Regions from separate parts of the Stutzerimonas sp. genome, predicted to be linked through region 1. Evidence: predicted binding sites of a transcription regulator. Region 1 holds the regulator's gene; each other region holds the start of a gene.

Region 1 (9,907 bases):
CCACCAGCGAAGCCTATCTGATCGAGGACGGCAAAATCACCGCGCCGGTCAAAGGAGCTACGTTGATCGGCAATGGCCCGGACGTGATGAACAAGGTTTCGATGGTCGGTACCGACCTGGCGTTGGACAGCGGTGTCGGCACCTGTGGAAAGGATGGGCAGTCGGTGCCGGTCGGTGTTGGTCAGCCGACCCTGAAGATCGACGGAATTACGGTCGGAGGGACGGGTGCGTAAAGCGGCTGCAGGCCGGCACGGTGGGCGCTTTGCCTGCCGCCTGAAGCTTGTAGCCTGAAGCTGCTTTCAACGCAGTCCGCGCTGTGTCTCGTCCAGCCCGCGGATGTATTTGAAAATTTTGCGGCTGGCCGCTGGCGGCTTGTTCCGCGCTGCTTCGTGCTGGGCATGGCGAATCAGGCTGCGTAGCTGTTGGCGGTCGGTTTCGGGGAATTCGGTAACGAAGGCTTCGAGGGTTTCGTCGTTGCCGGCGATCAGGCGGTCGCGCCAGCGTTCCAATGCATGGAAGCGTTCGTTGTATTGGCGAGTGGATGCGTCGAGTTGGTCGACCAGGGCCAGGATGCCTTCGATGTCCTGATCACGCATTAGTTTGCCGATGTATTGCAGGTGGCGTTTGCGCGCGATATTCGCGGTGTGCTTCGGCGCATCGGCCAGCGCCTTGCGTAACGCATCGGTGAGCGGCAGGCGATCGAGCACGTCGGACTTGAATGTGGTGAGGCGCTCACCCAGGTCCTGGAGTGCGTGCAGCTCACGCTTTACCTGGGTTTTGCTTTTTTCCTCGAAGTCGTCGAGATCGGAAATATCAGACATGGGGCTGGTCCAGTAGGAAATGCCGCCATGATAACAGCAGCCTTGCGGTGGAGCTCCAAGCTGAGCTCTGCAGGCTGCGACTTGATCGAATCAGTGGTTTGGAGTGTTTTATGAGTGAAGTAGAGGGGATTGGTCCGCACGCATTGCCCGGGCTGCGCGAAAAAGTTGCGCGGATCATCGAAGAGGCCAGCCGACAGGGCGCCAGTGCCTGCGAGGTTTCCGTCTCGATGGAGCAGGGTCTGTCTACCACGGTCCGCCAGCGGGAAGTGGAGACGGTCGAATTCAACCGCGATCAAGGCTTCGGCATCACACTGTACGTCGGGCAACGCAAAGGGTCGGCGAGTACTACGGGCGCCGGCGACGAGGCGATTCGCGAAACCGTGGCGGCGGCCCTGGCGATCGCCAAGCATGCTTCGGAGGACGAGTTCGCAGGGCTCGCCGACCCTGCTCTGATGGCGAAGGACACACCGAATCTGGAGCTCTATCATCCTTGGGACATAGCCCCAGATGAGGCCATCGAGCTGGCGCTCAGTTGTGAGGCGGCCGCGTTCGCCACCGACGGGCGTATCCTCAATGCCGACGGTACCAGTCTGAGTACTCATCAGGGTTGCCGCGGCTATGGCAACAGCAACGGTTTCATCGGTGCCTACTGCAGCACTCGCCACAGCCTTAGTAGTGTGATGATCGCCGAGGCCGAGGGGCAAATGCAGCGCGACTATCACTATGATGTCAGCCGTGTCGCCGGTGATCTGGCCTCAGCCGAGTCGATCGGCCGTCGCGCCGCAGAACGTGCCGTTCGCCGCCTCGGCGCTCGTCCCGTGCCGACCTGCGATGTCCCTGTTCTGTTTTCTTCAGAGTTGGCGACTGGTCTGTTCGGTCATTTTCTCGCCGCGATTTCCGGCGGTAATCTTTATCGCAAGTCCTCCTACCTGGAGGACGCGCTGGGACAGACGCTGTTCCCCGAGTGGCTGAGCCTGGACGAGCGTCCCCACTTGCTGCGCGGGCTGGCCAGCTCGGCTTATGACGGCGATGGTCTGGCAACCTATGCCAAGCCGTTCGTCGAGAATGGCAAGCTCTTGTCCTATGTGTTGGGAACCTACTCCGGACGCAAACTCGGGATGCCCAGCACGGCCAATGCCGGCGGTGTGCATAACCTCTTCGTATCCCACGGCGACGAGGATCAGGCGGCACTGATCCGCCGCATGGGGCGCGGGCTATTGGTCACCGAGTTGATGGGGCAAGGGCTGAATCTGGTCACAGGCGACTATTCGCGCGGCGCTGGCGGTTTCTGGGTCGAAAACGGGGAAATCCAGTTCCCGGTCCAGGAAGTCACGATTGCCGGCACCCTGCGCGATATGTTCCGGCAGATCGTCGCGGTAGGCTGCGATGTCGAAACACGCAGCAGCATCCATACCGGCTCGGTGCTGATCGAGCGAATGAAGGTAGCGGGAAGCTGAAAAGACGATAACAGCGCTGTAGGTTGGAAAGCTGGACGGAAAAGACGCTAAGTTTGAAAGGGTTTGGCCGGGCTTGACACTGTTTTGCTTCCAGCTTCCAGCTGCTCTATTCGCCTTCCTCGAAAAAATCTTCGATCAGTGCGATCAGCGCATCGATCGCCTCCTGCTCCTGTTCGCCGTTGGCGTGCAGGTGCAGGATGGTGCCTTTGCTCGCAGCGAGCATCATCACCGCCATGATGCTCTTGCCATCGATCAAACTGGCAGGGCAGCGCCCGACGCGGACATCGCAGGGGAACTGGTTGGCGACACCAACGAATTTGGCTGCCGCACGGGCATGCAGGCCCAGTTTGTTGATGATAGTGATTTCGCAAGACGGCATATGCATTCCTAAGCCAGGTCGCGGTGGCGTACCTGAACGTTCTTCAGGGTCTCGCGCAGTGCCTGGCCGAGTCGCTCCGCCAGATAGACCGAGCGGTGGTGCCCGCCGGTACAGCCGATGGCAACGGTAACGTAGGCGCGATTGCTGGCGGCGAACCGCGGCAGCCATTTGTTCAGATAGGCGAAGATGTCCTGGAACATCTCTTCAACATCGGCCTGCATAGAGAGGTAGTCGACGACAGGCTGGTCCAGTCCGGAAAAATCGCGCAGCTCGGCTTTCCAGTACGGATTGGGTAGGCATCGCACATCGAATACCAGGTCGGCATCTACCGGCATGCCGCGCTTAAAGCCAAAGGACTCGAAGAGGAACGCCGTGCCCGGTTCAGGCTTGTTCAGCAGACGCAGTTTCAGCGTGTCTCGCAATTGGTAGAGGTTGAGGTTCGTCGTATCGAGTTTCAAGTCGGCATGATCGATGATGGGAGCAAGCAACAGCTCCTCGTCATGGATGGCCTCGGCCAGCGAGCGGTTTTCGTTGGTCAGCGGGTGCCTTCGCCGAGTTTCCGAGAAGCGCTTGAGCAACGTCTCGTCCGCCGCATCCAGATACAAAACATCGCACTGAATGTGCCGCGCGCGGACCTCATCGAGCAGTTCGGGAAAGCGCTTCAGCTGGCTTGGTAAATTGCGCGCATCGATAGAGACAGCGACCTGCGGATGCAACAGTTCGGTATGCAGCAACGCTCGCTCCGCCAGCTCTGGAAGTAGCCCGGCGGGAAGGTTGTCGATGCAGTAAAAGCCGTTGTCCTCAAGCACATTGAGCGCCGTGCTCTTGCCTGACCCGGAGCGGCCACTGACGATGATCAGGCGCATTGCGGAGCGAGGTTCGACAGGGTGCGGACTCGAACGCACGAGCCGTGCTGCATACGCTGCTGGGTTGGGAGTTGGCAGGTTACGGACACGTCTCTTTCCTCACTTTGCGCGGGGCGATCGGCCATGCCGTTGCGCTAACTACCGCTCTGAATATCGACGACGGTCTGATACAGGTCCTGTCCGGTGGCGGCTCTGCGCAGGCGTTCACGCACTTCCTCACGGTCCAGCATGCTGGCGATCTGGCGAAGCAGTTCGAGGTGTTCGTCGGTCGCGGCTTCCGGTACCAGCAGTACGAATAGCAAATCGACCGGTGCACCGTCGATGGCGTCGAAGTCAACCGGTGCGTCGAGCCGCAGCACCGCGCTGAGCGGCGACACGCAGCCGGGCATGCGACAGTGCGGGATGGCGATGCCGTTGCCGAAGCCGGTAGAGCCGAGCTTTTCGCGGGCAATGAGGCTTTCGAAGATGGTCTGGGAATCAAGGTCTGGAAGGTCTTGGCCAATTACTTTGGCGATCTGTTCCAGGACGCGTTTCTTACTGCCACCCGATACGTTCACCAAGGAACGTCCGGGGGTCAGGATATTTTCGATTCGGATCATGATGGGTCAGCGAGCGAGGGCACCCTGGTTATGGTCGAGCTGTTTTTCTTTGTGCTTGATGAGCTGCCGGTCGAGCTTGTCGGCAAGCAGGTCTATGGAGGCGTACATGTCTTCATGTTCTGCGTTGGCGACGACTTCGCGCCCGGCAACGTGCAGCGTGGCTTCGGCTTTCTGTCTGAGTTTCTCGACCTGCAGAATCACCTGGACGGCAATGATGCGATCGAAATGTCTTTCCAGGCGCTCGAATTTCTCCTCGACGTAGTCACGCAGGGCTTCTGTGATTTCCAGGTGAAGGCCAGTGATGTTGACTTGCATACTGCATCTCCTTTTTGCCACGTGCGAATTGACGGGCTGCGCGCCCGTCACCGGAAGAGATCGACCAGGTCGCCTGGCATTACAACAACCGCTTACGCTCACTGGACGGCGCGATACCCAATGATTCGCGGTACTTGGCGACGGTGCGGCGTGCAACTTGAATACCCTGTGCCTCCAGTAAACCAGCGATCTTGCTGTCGCTCAATGGCTTTTTCGGGTTTTCCGCCGCCACCAGCTTCTTGATGATCGCGCGGATGGCGGTGGACGAGCATTCGCCGCCTTCGGCCGTGCTGACGTGGCTGGAGAAGAAATATTTCAGCTCGTAGATGCCGCGCGGTGTATGCATGTATTTTTGCGTGGTGACCCGCGAGATCGTCGACTCATGCATGCCCACCGCTTCGGCAATGTCGTGCAGCACCAGCGGTTTCATGGCTTCATCGCCGTGATCGAGGAAGCCGCGCTGGTGTTCGACGATCTGCGTGGCGACCTTCATCAGCGTCTCGTTGCGGCTGAGCAGGCTTTTGATGAACCAGCGCGCTTCCTGCAATTGGTTGCGCATGAAGGTGTTATCGGCGCTGGAGTCGGCTCGTTTGACGAAGCCTGCGTATTGGGCATTCACCCGCAGGCGCGGCATCGCATCCTGATTCAGCTCGACCAGCCAGCGCTCGTTGTGCTTGCGCACGATTACGTCGGGCACGACGTATTCCGGCTCGCTCGCTTCGATTTGCGAGCCGGGACGCGGATTGAGCGTCTGGATTAGATCGACCACTTGGCGGAGCTCGTCTTCCTTGAGCTTCATGCGGCGCATCAGCAGGCTGTAGTCGCGGCTGCCGAGTATCTCCAGCTGATCGCTTACCAAACGTATCGCTTTGCCCAGCCAAGGCGTTCGCTCGGGTAGTTGGCGCAGCTGCAGTAGCAGGCATTCGCGCAAATCGCGCGCCCCGATGCCGGCGGGCTCGAACTGCTGGATGCGGCGCAGCACGACTTCGATTTCATCGAGTTCAATTTCCAGCTCGGGATCGAACGACTCGAGTACTTCTTCGAGGGTTTCGTCGAGGTAACCCTGCGGGTTGATGCAATCGATCAGCGTTGCGGCGATGAGACGGTCGGTATCGCTCATCGGGGCGAGATTGAGCTGCCAGAGCAGATGGCTCTGCAGGCTTTCACCGATGGACGTGCGGGTGGTGAAGTCCCACTCGTCGTCGTCATTGCTGGGCAGGCTGCTGGCGCTGGTCTGGTAGATGTCTTCCCAGGCGGTGTCCACCGGCAGCTCATTGGGAATACGATCGCCCCAATCGCCTTCCTCGAGGTTTTCCACCGTATTGATGGGCTCTTCGAAGTGATTGTCCGGCGTGTCCTGCTCGGTCGAGGTGCTTTCAGGTTTCTTCTCGATCGACTCGGCCATCGGATCGGAGTTATCGAAGTCGTCTCCATCCTCCTCGCGCTCGAGCATGGGATTGGAGTCCAGCGCCTCCTGTATCTCCTGCTGGAGATCGAGCGTGGATAACTGGAGCAACCGTATGGCTTGTTGCAGCTGCGGTGTCATCGTCAGCTGCTGGCCCATCTTCAGGACTAGCGATGGTTTCATGGCAGAGGACTTCGAACCTTATTTGCCGGCGCAACCGCGCCTGTTCCGATTTCACTGGCGCTGTGCACGCCCGCTATAAGCAAATTATATGCCTGCCAACGAAGCCTTTGCCTAGTCCCGTGCGACGGTGTGAGCGGAAAAATCACATCAGAGACGGAATTCGTGTCCGAGGTAAACTTCCTTGACCAACTGGTTGGCCAGGATCGTCTCCGCGTCACCCTCGGCGATCAGTTGGCCATCGTTGACGATGTAAGCGGTCTCGCAGATGTCTAGCGTCTCGCGCACGTTGTGATCGGTGATGAGTACGCCGATGCCCTTGGCCTTGAGGTGATGAATGATTTGCTTGATGTCGCCGACCGAGATCGGGTCGACGCCGGCGAAGGGCTCGTCGAGGAGGATGAACTTGGGAGCGGTGGCGAGTGCGCGGGCAATCTCCACGCGGCGCCGTTCACCACCGGACAGGCTCATGCCGAGACTGTCACGGATGTGGTTGATGTGGAACTCCTGCAGCAGGCTTTCCAGCGCCTGCTGGCGACCGCTGCGATCCAGGTCCTTGCGGGTTTCGAGAATCGCCATGATGTTGTCGGATACCGACAGTTTGCGAAAGATCGACGCTTCTTGTGGCAGATAGCCGATGCCGGCGCGGGCACGGCCATGCATGGGGAGGTGGGTGACATCCTGCTCGTCGATCAGCACGCGACCCTGATCGGCTTTTACCAGCCCGACGATCATATAGAAGCAGGTGGTCTTGCCGGCGCCGTTCGGTCCAAGCAAACCGACAATCTGACCACTCTCGATGGACAGGCTTACATCACGCACGACCTGACGGCTTTTGTAGCTTTTTGCCAGGTGCTGGGCTTTGAGAATCGCCATTACTCGGTCTGCTCCGCTGCCGGCTGGTCTTTGTTGCGCGGCTGGATGACCATGTCCACGCGAGGACGCGGGGTGGTTACGTCGGTATTGGTGGCTCGGCCGGCGTTGACGATCTGACGCTGGGTGTCATAGACGATCTTCTCGCCTTCGAAGGTGTTGCCTTCCTGAACGACTTTCGCCTGATCGATCAGGACGATGCGCTCATTCGCTGCGAAATACTGGATGGTCAGGCCGTAAGCCTTGACGATTTCCTTGTCCACCGCTGGCTTCTGCTCGTAATAGGCAGGCTTGCCGATGGAGGTGAAAACCTCGACATCGCCATTCTTGTTTTGCGTAATGGTCACGGTATTGCCAGTGATCTTCATGGTGCCTTGGGTAATGACCACATCGCCGCGATACACGGCAACGCCCTGTCGATCGTCTAATTCCGCGGTGTCGGCCTGGACGCGGATCGGCTGGTTGCGGTCTTCAGGAAGCGCATGGGCATTCGAGCCGAACAGAAAAATGCTCAAGCCGAGCAGGAAGGGGAAAGTCTTAACGCAGCTCATGCTGGCCTCTTACGTTGGATAGCAGGAGCATCCTGCCTTCATTCAGATACGCTTTCATGCCCGTGGCGGTGGTCACACCGTTTGCGGCGACGATTCTAACGGGTTGGCGGGTCTCGGCATAATCCTTCTCGGGGAGCACCGTCATTCGGCTGGTGGTGATGACGGTTGGACGCCCCTTGGCATCGTTGCGTTCGATCCTGACGTTATCGATCAGCTCCACTTCCTCACCCTGTGGGCCGACTTCGCCGCGCTCGCTGGTCACGTGCCATGGCAACTCGGTGCCGCGATAAGAATGCAAGTCGGGTCGGGTCAGGAGGCTCACGTCGCTGGCCTTGACGTGCTCAACTTTCTCCGCAGACAGTTCGTAGTTACGCTTGCCATCCGGTTGGTACTGGACGGTTCTGGAGTTGGTTACGTAAAAGTCGATCGGCGATTCCTCACCTGTGGCCGCAGTCGGTTCCTGCATGAAACTCTCGGGGCGAATGTTCCAATAGCCGATCGCGACGAGAAATAGCGCAATCAACAGCAGGATGGCAGGGAAACGGATTCTGCTCAGCATTGAAACCTCTAGAGATAGGCGGCCTGAGCGGCTTCGAGGCTGCCTTGGGCACGCATGATCAGTTCGCAGAACTCTCGAGCAGCGCCCTCGCCGCCGCGGGCGCTGGTGACTCCGTGAGCGTGCTGGCGAACAAAGGCATCGGCACTGGCGACGGCCATGCCCAGGCCCACCCGGCGGATTACCGGCAGGTCTGGCAGATCGTCACCCAGATAGGCGACTTCAGCGTAGCCGATTCCGAGTTCGGCGAGCAGCTCATCGAGGACCACCAACTTGTCCTCGCGTCCCTGATAGAGATGCTGGATGCCCAGATTCTGTGCACGGCGTTCGACCACAGGTGTCTTGCGGCCGCTGATTATCGCGGTGCTCACCCCAGAGTTGATCAGCATCTTGATGCCGTGGCCGTCGAGTGTGTTAAAGGTCTTGAACTCGCTGCCATCGACCAGGAAGTACAGCTTGCCATCCGTCAGCACACCGTCGACGTCGAAAATGGCCAGGCGAATATTGCGGGCGCGTCGCAGTAAATCGTTCATTTACATCACTCCTGCGCGCAACAGATCATGCATGTTGAGCGCGCCGACGGGATGGTCATTATCGTCGACCACTACCAGCGCACTGATCTTGCTGTCTTCCATGATTTTCAGGGCTTCGGCAGCAAGCATGTCAGCGTTGGCTGTCTTGCCGTGGAGGGTCATCACCTGATCGATATTGGTCTGGCGTACATCGATGCCTTTATCCAAAGTGCGACGCAGGTCGCCGTCGGTGAATACCCCGGCCAGGCTGCCGTCGTCCTCGATGACCACGGTCATGCCGAGACCTTTCTGGGTCATCTCCAGCAGTGCGTCGCGTAGCGAAGTACCCCGGTTGACCTGAGGCAGGCGGTCACCTGAGTGCATCACGTGTTCGACTTTGAGCAGCAGGCGTCGGCCAAGCGCGCCGCCAGGGTGCGAAAAGGCGAAATCTTCCGCGGTGAAGCCGCGCGCTTCCAGAAGGGCGATCGCCAATGCATCGCCGAGTACTAGGCTGACGGTGGTCGAGGATGTGGGTGCCAGGTTCAGCGGGCAGGCTTCAATGGCGACGCTGGCGTCGATATTGACCGCTGCTGCCTTGGCGAGCACCGAATCGGGGTTGCCGGTCATGCTGATCAGCGTAATGCCGAGGCGTTTGATCAGCGGCAGCAGTGTCACGATTTCGTTGGTGGTACCCGAGTTGGACAGAGCGAGGACGACGTCGTCGCGGGTAATCATGCCCATGTCGCCATGGCTGGCTTCGGCCGGATGAACGAAGAATGCGGTGGTCCCGGTGCTGGCGAGCGTGGCGGCGATCTTGTTGCCGATATGGCCCGACTTGCCCATGCCGACCACGACGACGCGCCCCTTGCAGCCGAGGATAAGCTCGCAAGCCTTGACGAATTGATCGTCGATGCGTGTTTTGAGTTCTTCGACCGCCTCTATCTCCATGTGGATAGTGCGCTGGGCAGTCTCGATCAGCTGGCTGCTTTGGCTCATGGTCACATCGTTGCCTGAATGAAAACGCGGGATTATAGCGGCAATCCGATCGCTACTCACCGAAAAGCTACAGTGGGTACGAACCTGAACTCTGGCTGGGAGTGGCACTCTCGCTCATGCGCCGACACAGTCGCGTGTTGGGGAGGCCGACAGCGCGGTGCTATAGTTCGCCGCCGAAAACGGTCGCGCGAAGTAACTCCGGAACACTGGGGGGCGTCTGATTCGCAGACTGTAGCCAAGGAGAGCCAATGAGCGCCGCCAACGCTAACGCCGTCGAGCTGAAGGGTGTCACCTTCAAGCGCGGGGAGCGGAGCATTTTCAACAACGTCGATATTGTCATACCGCAGGGCAAAGTGACGGCCATCATGGGGCCGTCCGGCTGCGGCAAGACGACACT
Region 2 (9,907 bases), on a different contig from region 1:
AAGCAGGACAATGACCCATGAGCATTCAGCTGATCACCTTCGATTTGGATGACACGCTGTGGGATGTCGGCCCGGTCATTCATAGTGCGGAAATCCGTCTGCGCGACTGGCTCGGCCAGCACGCACCACGCCTGGGCGACTTCCCGGTCGAGTCGCTGGCCGCGATCCGCCGCATGCTGGTGGAAGCCGAACCGGACCTGAAACACCGCATCAGCGAACTGCGCCGACGCATCCTGTTTCATGCGCTGCATGATGCCGGTTACCCCGAGGACGAGGCGCGGAGTCTGGCTGGGCAGGCCTTCGAAGTGTTTCTCGAGGCCCGTCACGCCATCGATCTGTTTCCCGAAGTTCACCCGACCCTCGAGCTTTTGGCCAACCGCTATACGCTCGGCGTGCTGACCAATGGCAATGCCGACGTCCGCCGGCTTGGGCTGGCCGATTATTTTCAGTTCACGCTGTGTGCCGAGGACCTGGGCATCGGCAAACCGGACCCAAGACCGTTCAGGGAGGCGCTCGCGCGGGCCGGCGTGGCAGCCGAACACGCCGTGCACATCGGTGACCATCCTGACGATGATATTGGCGGGGCGCAGCGTGCCGGCGTTCGGGCAATCTGGTTCAACCCCGCCGGCAAAGCCTGGCAATACGAAGGCCGGCCGGACGCACAAGTCAGTAGCCTGGCCGAACTCCCTGCATTATTGACCCGCTGGCGCTAGGGTCTGTTGACGTTTCGTCGCGGCCGCGACGGAGCCCAACACCACTCCGTGCTGGGCTTTGCTTGTACTGCACCAACTTCGCGCAAGGCACATGGCTTAACGCTGCTCAAAAGCGCTTTTTCGTCCAGCCTTTCAGCCTTAAGCGCTTTACGGCTTCCCCCGTTCAGATAGGCCGGCTGCCGTACTTGCTATCAGGCTTTTTCGGCGGATCGGCGACTACGTTCGGTTCGACTTCCTGCACACGCCCACCACGCGACAGGAATTCTTCCATTGCTCGCGCCAGCTCGTCACGCTCCCGCTGCTTGGCTTCCAGGCTCGGCAACTCTTCGATGACCACCGCCTTGGCCTTGGCCTTCTTGGTCGTCGGGGTGGCGCGCTCGCTGTCGGTCCCCTCATCATCAGCGCTGTCGTCGCCGTCATCGGCGGCGGCCAGCTCCTCGCCCTCCTCCTCGTCGTTAACGTCCAGATCGTCTTGTTCTAATTCTTCGTCGCTCATGTTCAACCTCGTACCTTGCCAAAGCGGAAGTTATAGCCCGGCGATGTGCTTTATTCGCCATCGCCAAAAAAAATTCAACTCACCATCCCGTGCAGCGTGGCAAGAACCTGTCTGGCGCCACCTTGATCTCGGTGCTCGCCCAGATAGATGCCTTGCCAAGTTCCCAATGCCAGTCGCCCCTCGCTGACCGGCAGACTCAACTGGCAACCGAGCAGGCTCGCCTTGAAATGCGCAGGCAGATCGTCCGGCCCTTCATAATCGTGTTCATAACCACCCTGGCCTTGCGGCACCAGGCGATTGAAAAACCTTTCGAAGTCGCGCCGCACTGCTCCGTCGGCGTTCTCGTTGACCGTCAGCGAGGCCGATGTATGGCGTAACCACAGGTGTAACAGACCGGCCTGGCATTGTTGCAGTTCCGGTAGTTGTGCAAGCAGCTCGTCGGTAATCAGATGGAAGCCCCGCGGTCGTGGACGCAGCGTAATCATGATCTGTTGCCACATGCTGGGAAGCTCCCCTCGACACCTGAACGGGCGCATTCTAGCGCGGCGCCAGAAAAAGCAAAGGGCGCCCGTAGGCGCCCTTGTCGATACGTTGCGAATCAACGCTTGCTAGTGAATTCCGGGTAGGCTTCGAGGCCGCACTCGACGACGTCGACGCCCTCGTATTCCTCTTCTTCGCTGACCCGCAGCCCCATGATCGCCTTGATGATGCTCCAGACGATCAGACTGGCAATGAACACCCAGGCGAAGATCGACACCAGACCCAGCAGCTGGGCGCCGAAGGTCGCATCGGCATTGGTCAGTGGCACCGCCAGCAGGCCCCACATGCCGACCACACCGTGCACCGAAATAGCACCGACCGGGTCATCGAGCTTCAGTTTGTCCAGGCCGAGGATGCTGAACACCACCAGCACGCCACCCACACCACCGATCAGCACGGATTGCAGGGCGCTCGGTGTCAGCGGCTCGGCCGTAATGGCCACCAGGCCAGCCAGCGCGCCGTTGAGGATCATAGTCAGATCGGACTTTCCGAACAGCAGGCGCGCGGTGATCAGTGCCGCGACCAAGCCGCCGGCAGCAGCCATGTTGGTGTTGGTGAACACTTGAGCCACGGCATTGGCGTCCTCGATGGTGCTCATTTTCAGCTGCGAGCCACCGTTGAAGCCGAACCAGCCCATCCACAGGATGAACGCACCGAGGGTCGCGATCGGCAAGTTCGCTCCGGGAATGGCGTTGATCTGCCCGTTAGGGCCGTACTTGCCCTTACGCGGACCGAGCAGCAGCACACCAGCCAGGGCAGCCGAGGCGCCCGCCATGTGCACCAGACCGGAGCCGGCGAAATCGAGGAAGCCTGCTGCGTCGAGAAAACCGCCGCCCCACTTCCAGAAGCCCTGCACTGGATAGATCACGCCGGTCATCACCACCGCGAAAGCGATGAAGGCCCATAGCTTCATGCGCTCGGCTACCGCGCCGGAGACCACCGACATACAGGTCGCCGCGAAAACCACCTGGAAGAAGAAGTCCGCACGCGTCGAGTAGTAAGGCGCGTCCTCACCGCCGGCGGCGACTATGTCGACTGCGTTCTCGTCACCGATCAGGAATCCCAGGCTCGGCAGGATGCCGCCATCCGGGCTGGAGTACATGATGTAGTAGCCGATCAACAGGTACATGATCGAAGCCACCGCATAGAGCACGATGTTCTTGGTGAGGATTTCGGCGGTGTTCTTTGCGCGAACCAGACCGGCTTCGAGCATGGAGAAACCGGCCGCCATCCACATCACTAGCGCGCCGCAAATGAGGAAGTAGAAGGTGTCGAGACCGTACTGGACGGGTATCAGTGCTGTGCTATCCATTGTTATCACCTTTTGCCGAGCGCCTCGCGACGCTGTTCGGTTAAGGCGCCCGGGTTGGCTCCGGGCGCACTCCGTGTGCTTACAGGTTGTAGCCGCGCTCGTTGTGCAGGCTGAGATCGAGGCCGACGGTTTCTTCTTCTTCGCTGACCCGCAGCCCCATCACCACGTCGATGACTTTCAGAGTCACGAAGGTGACGACGGCGGTGTACACCACCGTGAAGAGCACGCCTTTGAACTGGATCCATAGTTGCAAAGCGATGTTGTCCACCTCACCGAAGCCGCCCAGCGCGGGCGCTGCGAATGCACCGGTGAGCAACGCACCAACGATGCCGCCGATACCATGCACGCCAAAGGCGTCCAGCGAATCGTCGTAACCGAGCTTGCGTTTTAGGCTGGTGGCGCAGAAGAAGCAGATAGCACCCGAGGCCAGGCCGATGACCAACGCACCCATCGGGCCGACGGTGCCTGCAGCCGGAGTGATGGCGACCAGACCGGCCACCACGCCTGAGGCGATGCCCAGCGCACTCGGTTTGCCGTGGGTTATCCACTCGGCGAACATCCAAGCCAGGGCCGCAGCGGCAGTGGCAATCTGCGTAACCAGCATGGCCATGCCGGCGGTGCCATTGGCGGCGAGGGACGACCCGGCATTGAAGCCGAACCAGCCGATCCAGAGCATTGCCGCGCCGACCAATGTCAGACCCAGGTTATGCGGCGCCATTGGCGTGGTAGGGAAGCCTTTGCGCTTGCCAAGTACGAGGCAAGCCACCAGACCAGCGATACCGGCATTGATGTGCACGACGGTACCGCCAGCGAAGTCGAGCACGCCCCAGTCCCACATCAGACCACCATCGCCGCTCCAGACCATATGTGCGATCGGCGCATAGACCAGGGTGAACCAGACGCCCATGAACACCAGCATCGCAGAGAACTTCATGCGTTCGGCAAAAGCCCCGACGATCAGCGCCGGCGTGATGATGGCAAAGGTCATCTGGAACGTGATGAACACGCTTTCCGGGACGGTGCCGGTGAGGCTGTCGGGTGTCAGGCCGCTCAGGAAAGCGCGGCCGAGACCGCCGACGAAGGAGTTGAGATTGGTGACGCCCGCTTCCATGCCCGTGGTGTCGAAGGCCAGGCTATAGCCGTAGACCATCCAGAGAATGCTCATCAGGCCGGTGATGGCGAAACATTGCATCATCACCGAAAGGATATTCTTCGAGCGGACCATGCCGCCGTAGAACAGCGCCAGTCCGGGAATGGTCATGAACAGCACCAGCGCAGTGGCTGTGAGCATCCATGCCGTATCACCGGAATCAAGCGTTGCCTCCTGTGCCATGGCGATGCCGGGGCTTATCAGAGACAAAAGGGCTCCTAGCCCTGCGAATTTTCGCAGAGTCATGGTTTTACTCCTGGGGCGTGGGGGTTCGTAAGCCTGCCGAGGCAGGCAATCGCAAACTATTGTGGCTTCGCGCGTCGCGGCGGTAAGGCGGGCTCGGCTCGCTCGCCGATTGCGCCTGGTCTCGGGCGTCTCCGCCCGGCCAACCGTTCGCTACGTGACGAGGCCGATCAGATCGCGTCGGTGTCGGTTTCGCCGGTTCGGATGCGGATGGCCTGCTCCAGATTGACGACGAAAATCTTGCCATCGCCGATCTTGCCGGTGTTGGCCGCCTTGGTAATGGCCTCGATCACGCGATCGAGCTGATCGTCGGCAATCGCCACGTCGATCTTCACTTTTGGCAGAAAATCGACCACATATTCAGCGCCGCGGTATAGCTCGGTATGGCCCTTCTGGCGCCCGAAACCCTTGACCTCGGTGACCGTGATGCCCTGAACGCCGATCTCGGACAGCGACTCGCGTACGTCGTCCAGCTTGAACGGCTTGATGATGGCAGTGACTAGTTTCATGAAACTTCTCCCGTTTAGATGGACTTGCCCCAGAAATACGAACCCGGTTCAAGTCTAAGCTCAGTGTCTGGCTCTTGTAACGCGCCGGCATTGCCGAGCGACCATCCGACACCATCAACCGATACGACGAAACGTCCCGAATCGCCTGCGCACCGCAACGCTTCGGTGCATCTGTCATGGCCAGCCAAGCAGAATCAATGCCAGTTTTGCGAGAGGTGCGATCTGGCGCGCTCCGCGTCGTGCACGCGCAGTGCACCCGACACCAGATCAGCGAAGCCGCGCACCAATACCGGGCACGACCGTGCGGCAGCATGCCCACAAACGTGCACACAGGCGAAAATCGACCCCAGACCGGCCGTGTTACACTGCCCGCCGCTCAGAAACAGGTGATACCCATGTTCCCACCCAAAGCTTTTCTCGATGCCATCGGCTCCCAAGCCTCGCGTCTGTTCAACGGCGAAACGCCTCTACCCCGCCCGGAAATCGAAGCGCAGTTCAAAGGCATCGTGCAGGGCGCGCTGAGCAAGCTGGACGTAGTCAGCCGCGACGAGTTCGACAGTCAGATGGTCGTTCTCGCCCGCACCCGAGCGCGACTCGAAGCACTCGAAGCCAAGGTCGCCGAGCTGGAAGAAAAACTCGCGCCACCCGCCTCCGAATAAAACCGGTGGCGACACGATCAAAGGAGTGATCGGATGTCCCTTGCCATAGTTCACAGCCGCGCCCAGGTGGGCGTCGAAGCGCCCACCGTCACCGTCGAAGCGCATCTAGCCAACGGCTTGCCTTCACTGGCATTGGTCGGTTTGCCAGAAACCGCGGTCAAGGAGAGTAAGGACCGCGTGCGCAGCGCGATCCAGACCTCCGGTTTTGATTTCCCCGCTCGCCGAATCACGCTCAACCTCGCGCCTGCCGATCTGCCTAAGGATGGCGGCCGCTTCGACCTGGCCATCGCTCTGGGCGTTCTCGCCGCCAGCGGGCAGATTCCGGCGGACCGTCTCGACACACTCGAATGCCTCGGCGAGCTGGCGCTTTCCGGTGCGCTGCGCCCGGTTCAAGGTGTGCTGCCCGCAGCACTGGCCGCACGCCAGGCCGGACGCGCCCTGCTGGTGCCACGAGCCAATGCCGAGGAAGCGAGCCTGGCGTCCGGTCTGGTGGTGTACGCCGCGGATCACCTGCTGGAAGTCGCCGCGCACTTCAACGGTTTGGCGCCGATTGCGCCATTCCAGGCTCAGGGATTGCTACGTCAGGTCCTGCCCTATCCCGACCTGGCCGATGTGCAGGGCCAGGCTGCCGCCAAGCGCGGTCTACTGGTCGCTGCGGCGGGCGCGCACAACCTGCTTTTTTCCGGCCCCCCAGGCACCGGAAAGACTCTTCTCGCCAGTCGTCTCCCCGGTCTGCTGCCTCCGCTGGAGGAGCAGGAGGCACTGGAGGTCGCGGCGATCCAATCGGTGGCTAGCCAGTCGCCGCTCGAACATTGGCCGCAGCGCCCGTTTCGTCAGCCCCATCACAGTGCATCCGGTCCGGCGTTGGTCGGTGGCGGCAGTCGGCCGCGGCCGGGGGAAATCACCCTCGCGCACCAAGGCGTGCTGTTCCTTGACGAGCTGCCGGAGTTCGATCGCAAGGTGCTTGAGGTGCTCCGCGAGCCCCTGGAATCAGGCTGTATTGTCATCGCCCGGGCGCGGGACAAGGTGCGCTTCCCGGCCCGTTTTCAGCTGGTGGCGGCTATGAATCCGTGCCCTTGCGGCTACCTGGGCGACCCCAGCGGTCGCTGCCGCTGTTCGCCGGACCAGATTCAGCGCTACCGCGGCAAGCTGTCCGGGCCACTGCTCGACCGCATTGATCTGCACCTCACCGTGGCCCGGGAAGCCACTGCGCTCAACGCGCCACCCACAATCGGCGAAAACAGCCGCGTGGTTGCCGAGCAGGTAGCCGACGCACGTCGCATCCAGCTGGCGCGCCAAGGTTGCGCCAACGCCTTTCTCGATCTGACTGGGTTGCGTAGCCATTGCCAACTGCAACCCGAAGACCAGCAATGGCTGGAACGTGCCTGTGAGCGTCTCGGCCTGTCGCTGCGCGCGGCCCACCGAATACTCAAAGTGGCGCGAACGCTGGCGGACTTGCAGCAGGCCGCGCTTATCGGCCGCCCACATTTGGCTGAAGCGCTGCAATACCGACCGGGTAGCCAGGCATCCTGACCGGCGAAAGGCTGCCCAAAGGCAGCCTTTCGCGACATACAGTGCGGGTTCATAGCGGGACACGGCTTGGCAAATACTTTGCCGCAACACGCCATATTGCGCTGTCACATCATGTAAGAACTCGTGGAGGCGACCCTTCCAGACCGTGTGAAAACGTAGCGAGCGAAGGTGAGGCAAGAACTAGGCGTCCCCACAAAAACAGGCGAGGAAGCGGACTGGGCTCGCATTCCGAGCCTGTTTTTAACGCGGCATAACCGAGCGCAGTAGTTTTCACACAGTCTGGTTCGCCCGGTCAGAAGTAGACCGTTATGTTAGATTGCATCCTCTTTCGCCACAGGCGGCCCACTCCCCAAAACGGTACCAAAGGAGCGCAGCATGGAGGCAAACAAGTCTTCTTCCACCATCAACCCTCCGGTTTTCTACGGCTCTGCCGTACTGATCCTCGCGCTGGTAATCTACAGCGTCGCGTTTTCCGAACATGCGCAAACGCTGTTCGGCGATCTCCAGGCCTGGATCATTGCCAATCTCAGCTGGCTTTATATCCTTGCGGTCGCCGTCATCCTGCTGATGGTCGTGCTGCTCGCCCTCAGTCGCTACGGCGACATCAAACTTGGTCCCGATCACAGTGAGCCCGACTACAGCAGCCTGACCTGGTTCGCCATGCTGTTTTCCGCTGGCATGGGCATCGGGCTGATGTTCTTCGGTGTTGCCGAACCGGTGATGCATTTTCTTTCACCCCCGGTGGGGGAAGGCGGCACGGTGGAAGCCGCGCGGGAGGCGATGAAAATCACCTTCTTCCATTGGGGGCTGCATGCCTGGGCCATCTACGCGATCGTCGCGATGATCCTCGCCTACTTCAGCTACCGCCACGGTCTGCCGCTGACGCTGCGTTCGGCGCTCTATCCGCTAATCGGTGAGCGCATCTACGGCCCCATTGGTCACGCCGTAGATATCTTCGCCATCATCGGCACGGTGCTGGGCGTCGCCACCTCGCTGGGTCTGGGTGTCACCCAGATCAATACCGGCCTCAACCATCTGTATGGCCTGCCCATTTCCGTACCCGTGCAGATCGGTTTGATCGCCGCCACTACGTTGCTGGCGACCATTTCGGTGGTTACCGGACTGGACAAGGGCGTACGGCGGTTGTCCGAGCTGAATCTCAGCCTCGCCGTTCTGCTGATGTTAATGGTGCTGATCGCCGGCCCGACGGTGTTCATCCTGCAGACGTTCGTGCAGAACACCGGTAACTACTTCTCGCAGATCGTCACCGCGACTTTCAATCTCTATGCCTACGAGCCGAACGACTGGATCGGTGGCTGGACCTTGTTCTATTGGGGTTGGTGGCTGGCCTGGTCGCCCTTCGTCGGGTTGTTCATCGCGCGTATCTCACGCGGCCGGACGATCCGCGAGTTCGTCACTGGCGTGCTGCTGGTGCCGACCGCCTTCACCCTGTTGTGGATGACGGTGTTCGGCGATACCGCCATTCATTTGATCCTTTGGGAACATGTCACAAGCCTCGGCGAGGCCATCGATAAGGACAGCTCGCTGGCCCTGTTCGCTTTCCTCGAGCATTTCCCATTCTCCTCGTTCATCTCGCTGATCGCGATCATCATGGTGGTGGTGTTCTTCGTTACCTCGGCGGATTCCGGCGCGCTGGTGGTGGACATGCTCGCCTCCGGCGGTCAGGAGAGCACACCGATTTGGCAACGCATCTTCTGGGCCGGGTCGATGGGCATCGTGGCGATTGCGTTGCTGCTGGCCGATGGGCTGACTGCGCTACAGACCGCCACTATCGCCAGTGCACTGCCCTTTACTGTGGTGTTGCTGTGCGCCATGTGGGGGCTGCTCAAGGCGTTGCGTTTCGACGCCACCAAACAGGGCTTGCGCTACCAGGCGCTCAGCACCACGCCCACGGCCCCGCAGGAAGGCGGCTGGCGTCGCCGGGTGCAGAACCTGACCAAATACCCGCGGCGTCGCGACGTGGAGAGCTTCCTCGCTGCGATTGCGACGCCCGCCTGCGCCGCTGTCGCCGAAGAATTGCGCCAGCAGGGTTACGGCGTGGAGCTGATGACCGGCGAGGACAACCTGACCGGGCTGCAGATCACCCATGAAGGCGCGCCCGACTTCATCTATCAGATCCGTCCACGCGGCTATCCGATGCCGAGCTTCGTCGCCGCCGACGAGGGCGATACGGACGAGCGCAACTACTACCGCGCCGAGGTGCACCTCAAGGAAGGCGGGCAGAACTATGACGTAATGGGCTGGAGCCGCGACGGCGTGATCGGCGACATCCTCGACCAGTACGAGAAGCACATGCACTTTCTGCACATCGTGCGTTAACAGGAGGCTGGAGGCTGGAGGCTGGAGGCTGGACGAAAAGCATGACGGGGCAACCCAGGCTTTCCATCCAGCTTTCCAGCCCTGAATCGGAAGTCAGATTCCGGACACTAGCGTCCAGCCGCTTTGCTCGCGTTACCTTCGGTTTTCAGAAAAACGCTCAACTCCGCCAGTGGCAGAGGTTTGCTGATCAGATAGCCCTGCACCTGATCGGCGCCGAAGCGCCTTAGTTGCCCGAGCTGGGCGGCCACCTCCACCCCTTCGGCGACCACTTCCAGACCCAAATTGTGCGCCAGGCTGATCATGGCACGGACCAGCCGGCTGTTTTGTGGGCGCCGCGCCAGCTGCTCGACGAAGCTCTTGTCGATCTTGAGCAGACTGATGGGCAGCCGACTCAGGTGCACGAAGGAGGAGA
Region 3 (9,907 bases), on a different contig from region 1:
AATAAGTGATGCGGGCATCGGCGATGCGCGTCGACGGCACGGTGTTGTCGGTGGCGATATCATCCGAGCGCACCAAACCAGCAATGCGCACCAGTTCGTCGCCAGTGTTGAGCGTCATCCACTTTTCACCGCGAATCGCCAGAATGCCGTTGGGCAGCACATCGGACACGGTAACGGTGATCGAACCGGAGAGGCTGTTGCTCTGCCCCGCCTGACCGGAACCGGAGGTGTCACGTGCCGCTTCGTACTCGGCGCCCAGGCTCATGCTGTTGCCCGTTAGTGGGTTGGCCATCGAAACGGCACCACCAAACAGCGACCCGAGACCGATATTGGCGCTGCTGTCCTTGGATATCTTCGAGTTGGAGTTCTTGCTCGCCTGGGTCCTTTCATTGAGCGTGATGGTGATGATGTCACCGACCCGATAGGCCTTCCGATCGTCATAGAGATTGGTCTCGAAACCCGCTTGATAAATAGCGCCATTGTTCTGCGCAGCCGGTAGCGGCGTACGCGGCAGCACCGGCGCGTAATAGGGATCATTGGCCTTCGGTGCTGGTGCCACGCAACCGGACAGAATCACGGCTGACATCAGCGGAAGGGCAGTCAACAAGCGGCGCATATTCACCTCAATCCAGCGGCTGATGTTGTTACAGCTGCTGGGTGACAAAGGACAGCATCTGATCGGCCGTAGAAATGACTTTGGAGTTCATTTCATAGGCGCGCTGAGTGGTGATCATGTTCACCAGCTCCTCGACCACGCTGACGTTGGAGTTTTCAAGAGTGTTCTGCAGCACGGTACCCAGTCCGTTGAGGCCGGGCGTGCTGACCTGTGGCGCGCCGCTGGCGGCGGTTTCCAGGAACAGGTTGCTGCCCATCGCCTGCAGGCCGGCCGGATTGACGAAGTCAGCGGTCTGCAGATTGCCGATGATCTGCGGCGCCGGGTTACCGAGCGTGGTTACGGAAACAGTTCCATCCTCGCCCACAGTGAAGGTCTGGGTTTCCGGCGGCACGACGATCGCCGGCTCCAGCGCGTACCCGTTGGACGTCACGATCTGGCCATCGGCGTTCAGGTGAAAGCTACCGTCACGCGAGTACGAAACGGTGCCGTCAGGCAGCAAGACCTGAAAGAAACCCCGGCCATTGATCGCCATATCGAGCGGCTGTTCGGTGGTTTGCAAGCTACCCGCGGTGAACTGCTTCTGCGTGCCAACGATGCGCACACCCGTACCCAACTGAAGACCGGAAGGAAGCTCGCTGTCCTGGGTCGATTGGCCACCCGGCTGCCGGCGAATCTGATAAAGCAGATCCTGAAATTCTGCACGGTCCTTCTTGAAGCCCGTAGTAGAAACGTTGGCCAGGTTGTTGGAAATGGTGGTCAGGTTCATGTCCTGGGCGGACAAACCGGTCTTACTCACCCAAAGTGCTGGAAGCATGTTCTTCTCCTCGTGCGCCGATATTCGGGCGCAGCGCGTTGTTTACTTAGCTGATCTGCAAGACTCGGGCCGCAGCGGCACCATCTTCTTCAGCGGTGCGCATCATCTTCACGTGAAGCTCGAACTGCCTGGACAGCGCCAGCATCGAAGTCATCTCCGCCACCGCGTTGACATTGCTCGCCTCGAGAAAGCCGGACGTCACGCGTACCGCGGCGTCTGCCTCGACGGGCTGTCCATCTTTCATGCGGATAAGGCCATCGGTGCCCTTCCCCAATTGCTTCGGATCGGGGTTGACCAGTTTGAGGCGGTCTACCGTCACCACCACGTTCGGATCCTCGCCAAGCGCTCGAATACTGATGGACCCGTCGGCGCCGATCTCTACCTTCTCTTCTGGCGGCACGGCAATCGGTCCGGCATTGCCGAGCACCGGCAAACCGTCGCCGGTCCGCAGCATGCCCAAGGTGTCGATATTGAGGCTGCCGGTCCGGGCGTAAGCTTCGCTGCCATCAGGCGCTTGCACCGCGATCCAGCCGTCGCCTTCAACTGCCACGTCCAGATCCCGACCCGTTTCCTGCAACGTGCCCGAGCTGAAATCCGTCCCGGGCCGCTCCGTCATGGCATATACGCGTGCCGGAAAACTGTCGCCGAAGACCTGCATCGACCGTGCCTGCTCAAAGTCACGACGGAAGCCGGTAGTCGAGATATTCGCCAGGTTGTTGGCATGGGCCTGCTGCGCGCGAGCGTTCTGGCTCGCACCCGTCATTGCCACATAGAGCATCTTGTCCATCGAACCTCCGAGACGCGGGAATTGACGCTTGCTATCTATAAAGCTTTAGAAAGCAATGCGCATGCCAACGCCTAAAAAACACGGTAACTCGCTGATCTATAAAGAAATCCACAAAAATAAAAGGCCCCGAAGGGCCTTAAAGACAACGAAGCGGCAGAATCCCGCCATGCGACGATTGCCGTCGCAGCTAAATGATCAGCGCAGATTGATAATCGTCTGGGTAATTGCGCTTTCGGTTTCGATGGTTTTAGCGTTCGCCTGGTAGTTGCGCTGAGCGACGATCAGGTTGACCAGCTGGTCCGATAGCTCGACGTTGGAGTCTTCCAGAGCGCCAGCCTGCAATGAGCCGAGCGTTCCACTACCCGGCGGGTTGCGAACCGGCTCACCCGATTCGAAGGACTGCACCCACTGAGTTTTACCTACCGGCGTCAAGCCTTGAACATTGGCGAAATTAGCCAAAATGATCTGCCCTTGAACCTTGGATTGGCCGTTGGTGTAGCGGGCAAATATTTCACCGGTTTCGCTAATTTCAAGTCCTGCCAGCTCGCCCGTGGTATAGCCATCCTGGCTGACTTGGTTGACGGCGAATGAACTGGCGTACTGCGTTGACCCGCGCATATCCAAGGTCATATCCAACCCTGTCGCCGGCGCCGCGTTGTTCAATGACCAGGTGCCATCACTGTTTTCCACGGCTGGCTGCCATCCCGCTATCGCCATGCTGCCATTGGCCGGCGTGACTAAGCTGCCAGACGGACTGAACTCAAGAGTAATCGAGCTTGGTGTGGCCCCGTTTATCGGATCCGTAGGCGTCTGCGGGTTGCGTCCGTCGATTAACACATTCATCTGCCAGGTATTAGCTGTCGAGCTTTTTACGAAATACTGGGTCATGACATGCGCGTTACCTTGCTCGTCATAGATATTCGTTGACGTCGACGAGCTGTAGCTCAACGGATCCGCAGGATCGAAGGGCGTATTGGCAGGCGGGTTGTTGGTCGAGTTGAGGTTGAAGCCCTGCGTGATCTGCGATGTCGCCTTCGGCTCCTGACTGGCGGTCTGAATCTTCAGATCACTTACCTGGCCGGTCTGAATGTTGCCGTTACCGTCAACCGAGTACCCCTGAAGGTTATAGCCGAAGTTATCGACCAGATTACCTTCTTTGTCGGTACCAAAATAACCTGCACGCGTGTAACTCAGCGCGCCGTTATTGCTGACCTGGAAGAAGCCGTTTCCATTGATCGCCAAATCCAGCGCGTTCTGGGTGTAGTTGATATTGCCCTGGTTGAACTGCTGAGACACGTTGGCAAGCAGAACGCCGCTCCCCTGCGGATTCTTGCCAGTCCCGAGCACGGACGAGGCATATACATCGGCAAACTCCGCGCGCGACTGCTTGAAGCCTGCAGTCCCGGCGTTAGCGATGTTGTTACCCGTCACATTGAGGTCTTTGCTGGCGGCACGCATGCCGCTGAGGCCGATATTGAACGACATGAATTGCTCCTGTTACCGGGCGCGCCGGCAGTTACTGACCGATGACCTGAACTTGCGACAGCCCGATGCTGCCAACACCGGCCAGATTGAGCATAAGCTCCCCGCCGTTCTGTCCGAGAGTGACGCTGTCTACGTTGGCGGGCAGTAAGGTATAAAGGCCCTTGGTCTCACCTTCGTAGGTGGCTTGTGCTTCGAATCGGTAGGTTCCCGGCGGCAAGCTGTTGCCGCTCGAATCCTTGCCATCCCACATGAACGAAACGTTGCCGGCCTCCTGCTGACCCATGTTGATCCGGTTGACCACCGTACCGGCGCTGTCATAGACGTTCACCGATACGTTGCTGCTAGTGGTTGGTAGCACGAGGCTCGCCTTGAAGGTCTCGCTGGTATCGACCACCGCCTTGTCTGTCGGCACGATCACCTTGCGACCGACCAGCGAAGACGCCTGAAGTGCTTGCGAAGACTGATAACCCGACAGCATGGTTTCCATGCTGGAGTTCAGCTTCTCGACACCTTCCACTGTGCTGAACTGCGCCAGCTGGGCAATGAACTCACCGTTCTCCTGAGGCTCCAGTGGGTTCTGGTTGTTCAACTGAGTGACCAGCAGCTCAAGAAACTCGTTTTTGCCGAGATCGTTGCTTTTGACCTCGCGGTCGTTGTTGAACTGATATTGATCGAGTACCGAACCGGTACCGCTGACGCCGCCTGTAGTGCTCATGGCAATCTCTCGTAAGGGTTACTGGCCCAGGGTCAGAACTTTTTGCAGCATGGTTTTGGCCGTATTCATCAGCTCGGCATTGGTTTGGAACGAACGACTGGCCGAGATCATGTCGGCCATTTCTTCCACCACGTTGACGTTCGGGTAGTACACGTAGCCCTCTGCGTTCGCCGCCGGATGGTTAGGCTCGTAACGGGCCTGCAACTCGCTCTGGTCTTCCACTACGCCGAGCACTTGGACGCCGGCACCGGCCTGATCCTGGTCAGCGAAGAGCGATTGATTCGGATCACCATTGGCTTGCTGCAGCATGGTGGCGAAAACCGGATGTCGAGCGCGATAGGTCTGGTCAACGCTGGACGAAACGGTCTCGGCGTTGGCAATGTTGCTGGAGATGGTGTTGAGGCGAGTGCTCTGGGCACTCATGCCGCTGCCGGCGATGTTGAATACGCTGCTAAGGGACATGGGCTTCGCTCCTTTTTATTCGCCGCGCAGGGCGCTCATCAGCCCCCTGAACTTACTATTGAGCAAGGTAAAGCTTGCCTGGAAGTCGATGGCATTCTCGGCATAAGCCGCTTGTTCGACTTGAGCATCGACGGTGTTTTGATCCAGCGACGCATGCGCCGGCGTACGAAAGCGCAGGCCCGGATCGGCAATTTCCATTCCCTCAGCGGCGATGTGCTTGCTACTCGTGACGCTAAGACCAAATCCGCCCTGATTCTTGCTGTTCTGCGCAGCGAGAACGGCGCTGAATTCCAGATCGCGCGCCTTGTAGTTGGGCGTGTCGGCGTTGGTGATGTTGTTGGCGAGCACTTCGGCGCGCTGAGCGCGGAAGCCGAGCGCCTTTTCGTGAATGCCAAGTGCCTTGTCGAAACTGATGCTCATGATCTGGCCCTCTGCCGGATACAAGTCTGCCTAGCAAACCAGCAGCAAAGGCCGTGCCATTTAATTAAGTCATTGAAAATAAGGAATTTTTATGAGAAGAGAATCAATTTCGCGTCAAAAGCGGCAAAGCTTTTCCATGTTTTTGCCGCCCTGCTCACCGGTTCCGACAGATTTCTGCCGCCGCCTCGCTGTACCGAACACGTCGCGCGACTCGATGACCGACGCTTATTTGGCCTTGTAGATGATACCCGGACTGCACTGGACCATCTGATACAGCTCAGGCAAGCCGTTGAGCGCCTCGGAGGCGCCAAGGAATAGATAGCCGCCAGGTTTGAGCGTGGCATGGATGCGTTTGAGAATGTCTTTCTTCACATCTGCGGAAAAATAGATGAGCACATTCCGGCAGAAGACCACGTCGAATTTACCCAGCACGGCATAGCTGTCGAGAAGGTTTTGCACGCGAAACTCCACTCGGCTGCGGATCGGCACCTTGACTGCCCAGCGACCTGGCGTCTTGACGTCGAAGTAGCGTTGTAAACGATCACTCGACAAACCTCGTGCGATCGCCAGGCTGTCATACTCGGCCGCCTTGCATGCCGCAAGCATGGCGCCGGAAAGCTCAGTGGCGACTATCTGAACCGCCGGTTTCGACTGGTTAGGACTGTTGCGTTCGTATTCGTCGATCGTCATCGACAGCGAGTATGGTTCCTGCCCCGACGAACAGGCCGCCGACCATATACGCAAGCGCTGACCCGCTGCACTTTTCAGTAGCTCCGGCAGAACACGACCCTTGAGGACTTCGAACGGATAAGTATCGCGAAACCAGAGCGTTTCGTTGGTTGTCATCGCATCGACGACCTGCTCGCGCAGACCGCTACGTGGCTGAGCCTGAATTTTCCTGACTAGATCCCCCAAGCTCTTGAGCCCTTGCTGCTCCATCAGCTTGTTGAGCCGACTGGCCACCAGGTACTGCTTGTTGCTGCCCAGAAGGATGCCGCAAGTCTTCTCTAGAAATATTCGGAACTGATCGAAATCTGGATCACCTGACACTAATAATGCCCCACCAGTCAATTGAGAGGCCACGCCTCAGTTTCCGTCCGCAGCTCGGATACGCTCTATTACTCGATTAGCCAGATCGTCTGGACGGAATTTGGCGAGGAAATCATTCGCTCCGACGCGCTTGACCATGCTCTGGTTGAACACGCCGGAAAGCGATGTATGCAGCAGAATATGCATATCACACATGACCGGATCCTGACGAACCTCGGTCGTAAGTGTATAGCCGTCCATCTCTGGCATCTCGATGTCGGAAATCATCATTACGAATTCCTCGGATGGCTTCTTGCCGTCAGCAACGAGCCCCTTCAGATAGTTCAGCGCCTGGCGACCATCGTTCTGCGCGACTGCCTCGATACCCAGATTCTGTAGACAACGGATTATCTGCTTTCGCGCAACGGAGGAATCATCAACGACCAGGACGCGGCTGGACGACGCCTTGGCATGGGTTTCCTCGTCCGCGATGCTGACCGATAACAGCTCCGAAACAGGCGCCACCTCGGCCAGCACCTTCTCCACATCGACAATCTCGACCATCTGATCATCGACATGCGTCACAGCCGTCAAATAATGATCGCTCCCTACGCCTTTAGGAGGTGGAAGGATGTCCTCCCAGTTCATATTGACGATCCGCTCTACGGAGCGCACCAGAAAACCGAGCACCTTGGTGTTGTATTCGACAATGACTGCAAAGCTGTTAGTGAGATCCTGCAGCGCCGGTTTTTTAGTCGCCAGAGAGAGATCAAGGATGGAAAGCGTGCTGCCTCGTATATTCGCAACTCCGCGAACAACCGGGCTCGACCGGGGCATGATGGTCAGCCGGGGGCATTGCAGCACCTCTTTGACCTTGAATACGTTGATGCCATAGAGCTGCTTGCCATCCAAACGGAACAACAACAACTCCAGACGGTTTTGCCCGACCAGTTGGGTACGCTGGTTAACCGAATCCAATACACCGGCCATGCCAGTTTCCTCTTGCTTGCGAGATGGGCATTCAGACGTCATGACCCGGGACGTAACGGCACGCCCCTTGCTTCTTATCTGCCATGAGCGAACAGATGACTTTTTTCCGGCGACCTTGCAAAGCCTTTTGCAGCGCAATCCTTTTACCGGCTTTATGCGGGCTGAGCCAGCTTGCCTATTCGGCAACCGTGACACTGCCCGAACAGCTTATCGACGCGACCCGTGGGTTTCTTGAGCTCGAAGTGAGCGACTACTTGCAGCGTAGCCAAATCCAGGCTCGCCACCAGATCGAAGTCAACAGACTCGATCCGCGCTTGCGTCTGGGGGCATGCGATCAGCCTTTGACGACCGAACTCGAAAGCCCGGCACAGCCGGTCGGTCGCACCACTGTGCGGGTCAGCTGCGAGGGCTCCGCGCCCTGGTCCGTTTTCGTCCCCGCACAGGTTCATTTGTTCCGTGAGGTGATAGTCGCGAGACGGCCATTGAAGCGCGAAAGCATTCTTGAACAAGCTGACGTCATGCTTGCCGAACGGGACGTGAGCCTGCTGTCCCAGGGCTATCTGACGACATTCGATCAGGTGCTCGGTAACAAACTCACCCGTAGCGCGCTTCCCGATCAGGTGCTTCCACCCAGCTCTGTTTCGCTTGCAGAAGTGGTGCATAAAGGCGACCAAGTGGTAATCAGCGCGAAAAACTCGACGATAAATGTGAGAATGCCAGGAGAAGCTTTGTCCGACGGCGCACTTGGAAGCCAGATCAGGGTCAAAAACCAACGATCCGGGCGAGTGATCAAGGCTCGAGTAACCGGCCCAGGTCAGGTAAAAGTGGCGATGTAGGGCGACCGATGTTAGTGGCGCACCCGTCCACCGAAAAAAAACTAAAGTTTCCAGCGGCTTTGCCGAAAAGCAGGCAAGCGTCCTGACTTATTCGAGGTTTCGATCATGGTTATCGATTTCAACCGGCCAAATAGCGCCGCCACTCCACCGAGTGCCGGGCGCAACAGTAGCGTCCAGAACACTGAGCGTCCGGCAGTCCAGCAGAACCCAACGGCTGATGCGGCCAAAAGCACGACTGACAGCGCACCGGTATCCGGCGAGAGCGTTCAGCTGAGCCCTGAAGCGCAGCGTCTGCAACAGGCAACGGAAAAGCTGAATCAGCAACCCTCCGTCGATCAGGAGCGTGTAGCTCAGATCAAGCAAGCCATCGCCGATGGAAGCTATCAGGTAGATAATCAGCGAGTAGCATCGAAGCTGCTAGCGTTCGAAAGCCAGCGTTGAAGCCTTGGCGATAAATGGTAGCCAAGCGTCACGCGTCAGAGGCCACTATGCAAGATACAGAATTGCTTCAGCAGCTCATTGAAGATATCGGCACTGCCCGAAAACTTCTTAAGCTCACCAATGCCGAGTACCAGGCACTTGCCGAGCGCGACCTTTCGGGCCTGGAACATTTACTCACGCAGAAGCAGGCGCTACTGGCACTGCTGGGGCAACATGGCACCCTCCGCAGCCAGACGCTTACAAAGGCACAGCTCAGCGCTGACCGGAGCGGCTTAATGGAGTTTGTCGCAGATTCCAAAGCAGCTCAGGAAATCATGGCCCAGGCAGAACAGCTCGATGCCGTTCTTGAGGCCTGCCGAAGCTCCAATGAGCGCAACGGCAAACTTATCCGCGCGAACCAGAGCGCAGTTGGCAGCATGCTGCAGCTATTGCAGGGCAGCAATCAGACGCCGGACTTGTACGATCGCCGAGGCGCTGCCGCAAAAAGCGCGCATCATCGCCCGCTTAGCCAGGCTTGAAGCACAAATACGCAGCCAAATAGAGGCAAAATGCTATTATGCGGCTGATGTTCGTTATGTGCCGGAGAGCAGCGCAAAGTGTCTAACCCTTTTCTAGAGGAAGAAGGCCCCCAGCCTCCCCAAATCCTCAAAACTGCGGTTGAGGTTCATGCCAACCTGCGGACTCTTCTGGATAACCACATTCCATTACTGGTCCGCTTCGCCGAACGTAGCCAGCGCTATCAGACTTTTCTGGTGGAGGTAAACCGGGAGAAGGGCTGGATTGCATTCGACGAGCTGATACCCAGTGACGGCGAGCGGCTGATGCTTTCCGGCGAGTCGTTCCATGTCGAAGGTTTCTATGAGGGCGTGCGCATCGCTTGGAACAACAACCATCCGATACACCTCGGCGAGTTGGACGATGCGCGCTGCTATTGGGCTCAGCTACCTGACCAAATTCTCTACCACCAGCGTCGCAACGCCTACCGCGCCCCATTGATAGGGCAGCCTATCGGTGCCGCGCTAAGCGGTAAGACAATCAAAAAGCCATTGGAAGGCAAGCTGCTGGATATGTCGGCAACCGGTTGCAAGCTGAGCTTCCAGGGAGATGTACAAAGCGGCCTGCAGACTGGTCGCGTCTATGAACAGCTTTCCGCCAAGCTGCCTTTCGGCACCATCACAACCGCAGCCGAACTACGACACCTCGTCTTCGATGAAAAGCTCGACGTAACCTTCTGCGGCATGCGTTTCTACCGTATTAGCGGCCTGACGCAGCGCCAGATCGAACGATTCGTCTATCAACTTCAACGCGAAGC

Evidence for each region. The regulator sigma-54, encoded in region 1, starts transcription at its own class of promoters, with help from an activator protein. The targets are predictions, from matches to a motif close to ANTGGCATNNANNTTGCTNT.
Region 2: a site for sigma-54 is predicted at 5,149-5,168, ahead of glnK (P-II family nitrogen regulator). Genes of this name have one in related genera too.
Region 3: a site for sigma-54 is predicted at 5,341-5,360, ahead of flgB (flagellar basal body rod protein FlgB). Genes of this name have one in related genera too.

What each region holds. Positions count from the first base shown of each region.
Region 1 covers NZ_CEXBBO010000004.1:94,320-104,226, reverse strand. The annotation lists gene tldD (metalloprotease TldD) at 1-233, shown strand, start outside; gene yjgA (ribosome biogenesis factor YjgA) at 300-821, opposite strand; gene pmbA (metalloprotease PmbA) at 932-2,278, shown strand; gene AC2LD7_RS04000 (HPr family phosphocarrier protein) at 2,385-2,657, opposite strand; gene rapZ (RNase adapter RapZ) at 2,666-3,523, opposite strand; gene ptsN (PTS IIA-like nitrogen regulatory protein PtsN) at 3,658-4,122, opposite strand; gene hpf (ribosome hibernation-promoting factor, HPF/YfiA family) at 4,129-4,437, opposite strand; gene AC2LD7_RS03980 (RNA polymerase factor sigma-54) at 4,517-6,025, opposite strand; gene lptB (LPS export ABC transporter ATP-binding protein) at 6,173-6,898, opposite strand; gene lptA (lipopolysaccharide transport periplasmic protein LptA) at 6,898-7,446, opposite strand; gene lptC (LPS export ABC transporter periplasmic protein LptC) at 7,433-8,005, opposite strand; gene AC2LD7_RS03960 (KdsC family phosphatase) at 8,014-8,535, opposite strand; gene AC2LD7_RS03955 (KpsF/GutQ family sugar-phosphate isomerase) at 8,536-9,510, opposite strand; gene AC2LD7_RS03950 (ATP-binding cassette domain-containing protein) at 9,759-9,907, shown strand, end outside.
Region 2 covers NZ_CEXBBO010000001.1:114,595-124,501, reverse strand. The annotation lists gene xerC (tyrosine recombinase XerC) at 1-21, shown strand, start outside; gene AC2LD7_RS00610 (HAD family hydrolase) at 18-713, shown strand; gene sutA (transcriptional regulator SutA) at 877-1,209, opposite strand; gene AC2LD7_RS00600 (secondary thiamine-phosphate synthase enzyme YjbQ) at 1,284-1,709, opposite strand; gene AC2LD7_RS00595 (ammonium transporter) at 1,808-3,061, opposite strand; gene AC2LD7_RS00590 (ammonium transporter) at 3,141-4,457, opposite strand; gene glnK (P-II family nitrogen regulator) at 4,625-4,963, opposite strand; gene AC2LD7_RS00580 (accessory factor UbiK family protein) at 5,359-5,622, shown strand; partial or broken gene AC2LD7_RS00575 (YifB family Mg chelatase-like AAA ATPase) at 5,641-7,155, shown strand; gene AC2LD7_RS00570 (BCCT family transporter) at 7,531-9,495, shown strand; gene AC2LD7_RS00565 (putative bifunctional diguanylate cyclase/phosphodiesterase) at 9,603-9,907, opposite strand, start outside.
Region 3 covers NZ_CEXBBO010000015.1:95,174-105,080, forward strand. The annotation lists gene flgH (flagellar basal body L-ring protein FlgH) at 1-616, opposite strand, end outside; gene flgG (flagellar basal-body rod protein FlgG) at 645-1,430, opposite strand; gene flgF (flagellar basal-body rod protein FlgF) at 1,477-2,217, opposite strand; gene flgE (flagellar hook protein FlgE) at 2,413-3,702, opposite strand; gene flgD (flagellar hook assembly protein FlgD) at 3,734-4,417, opposite strand; gene flgC (flagellar basal body rod protein FlgC) at 4,436-4,879, opposite strand; gene flgB (flagellar basal body rod protein FlgB) at 4,895-5,299, opposite strand; gene AC2LD7_RS11400 (CheR family methyltransferase) at 5,525-6,349, opposite strand; gene AC2LD7_RS11405 (chemotaxis protein CheV) at 6,386-7,318, opposite strand; gene flgA (flagellar basal body P-ring formation chaperone FlgA) at 7,414-8,154, shown strand; gene flgM (flagellar biosynthesis anti-sigma factor FlgM) at 8,260-8,595, shown strand; gene AC2LD7_RS11420 (flagella synthesis protein FlgN) at 8,643-9,113, shown strand; gene AC2LD7_RS11425 (flagellar brake protein) at 9,192-9,907, shown strand, end outside.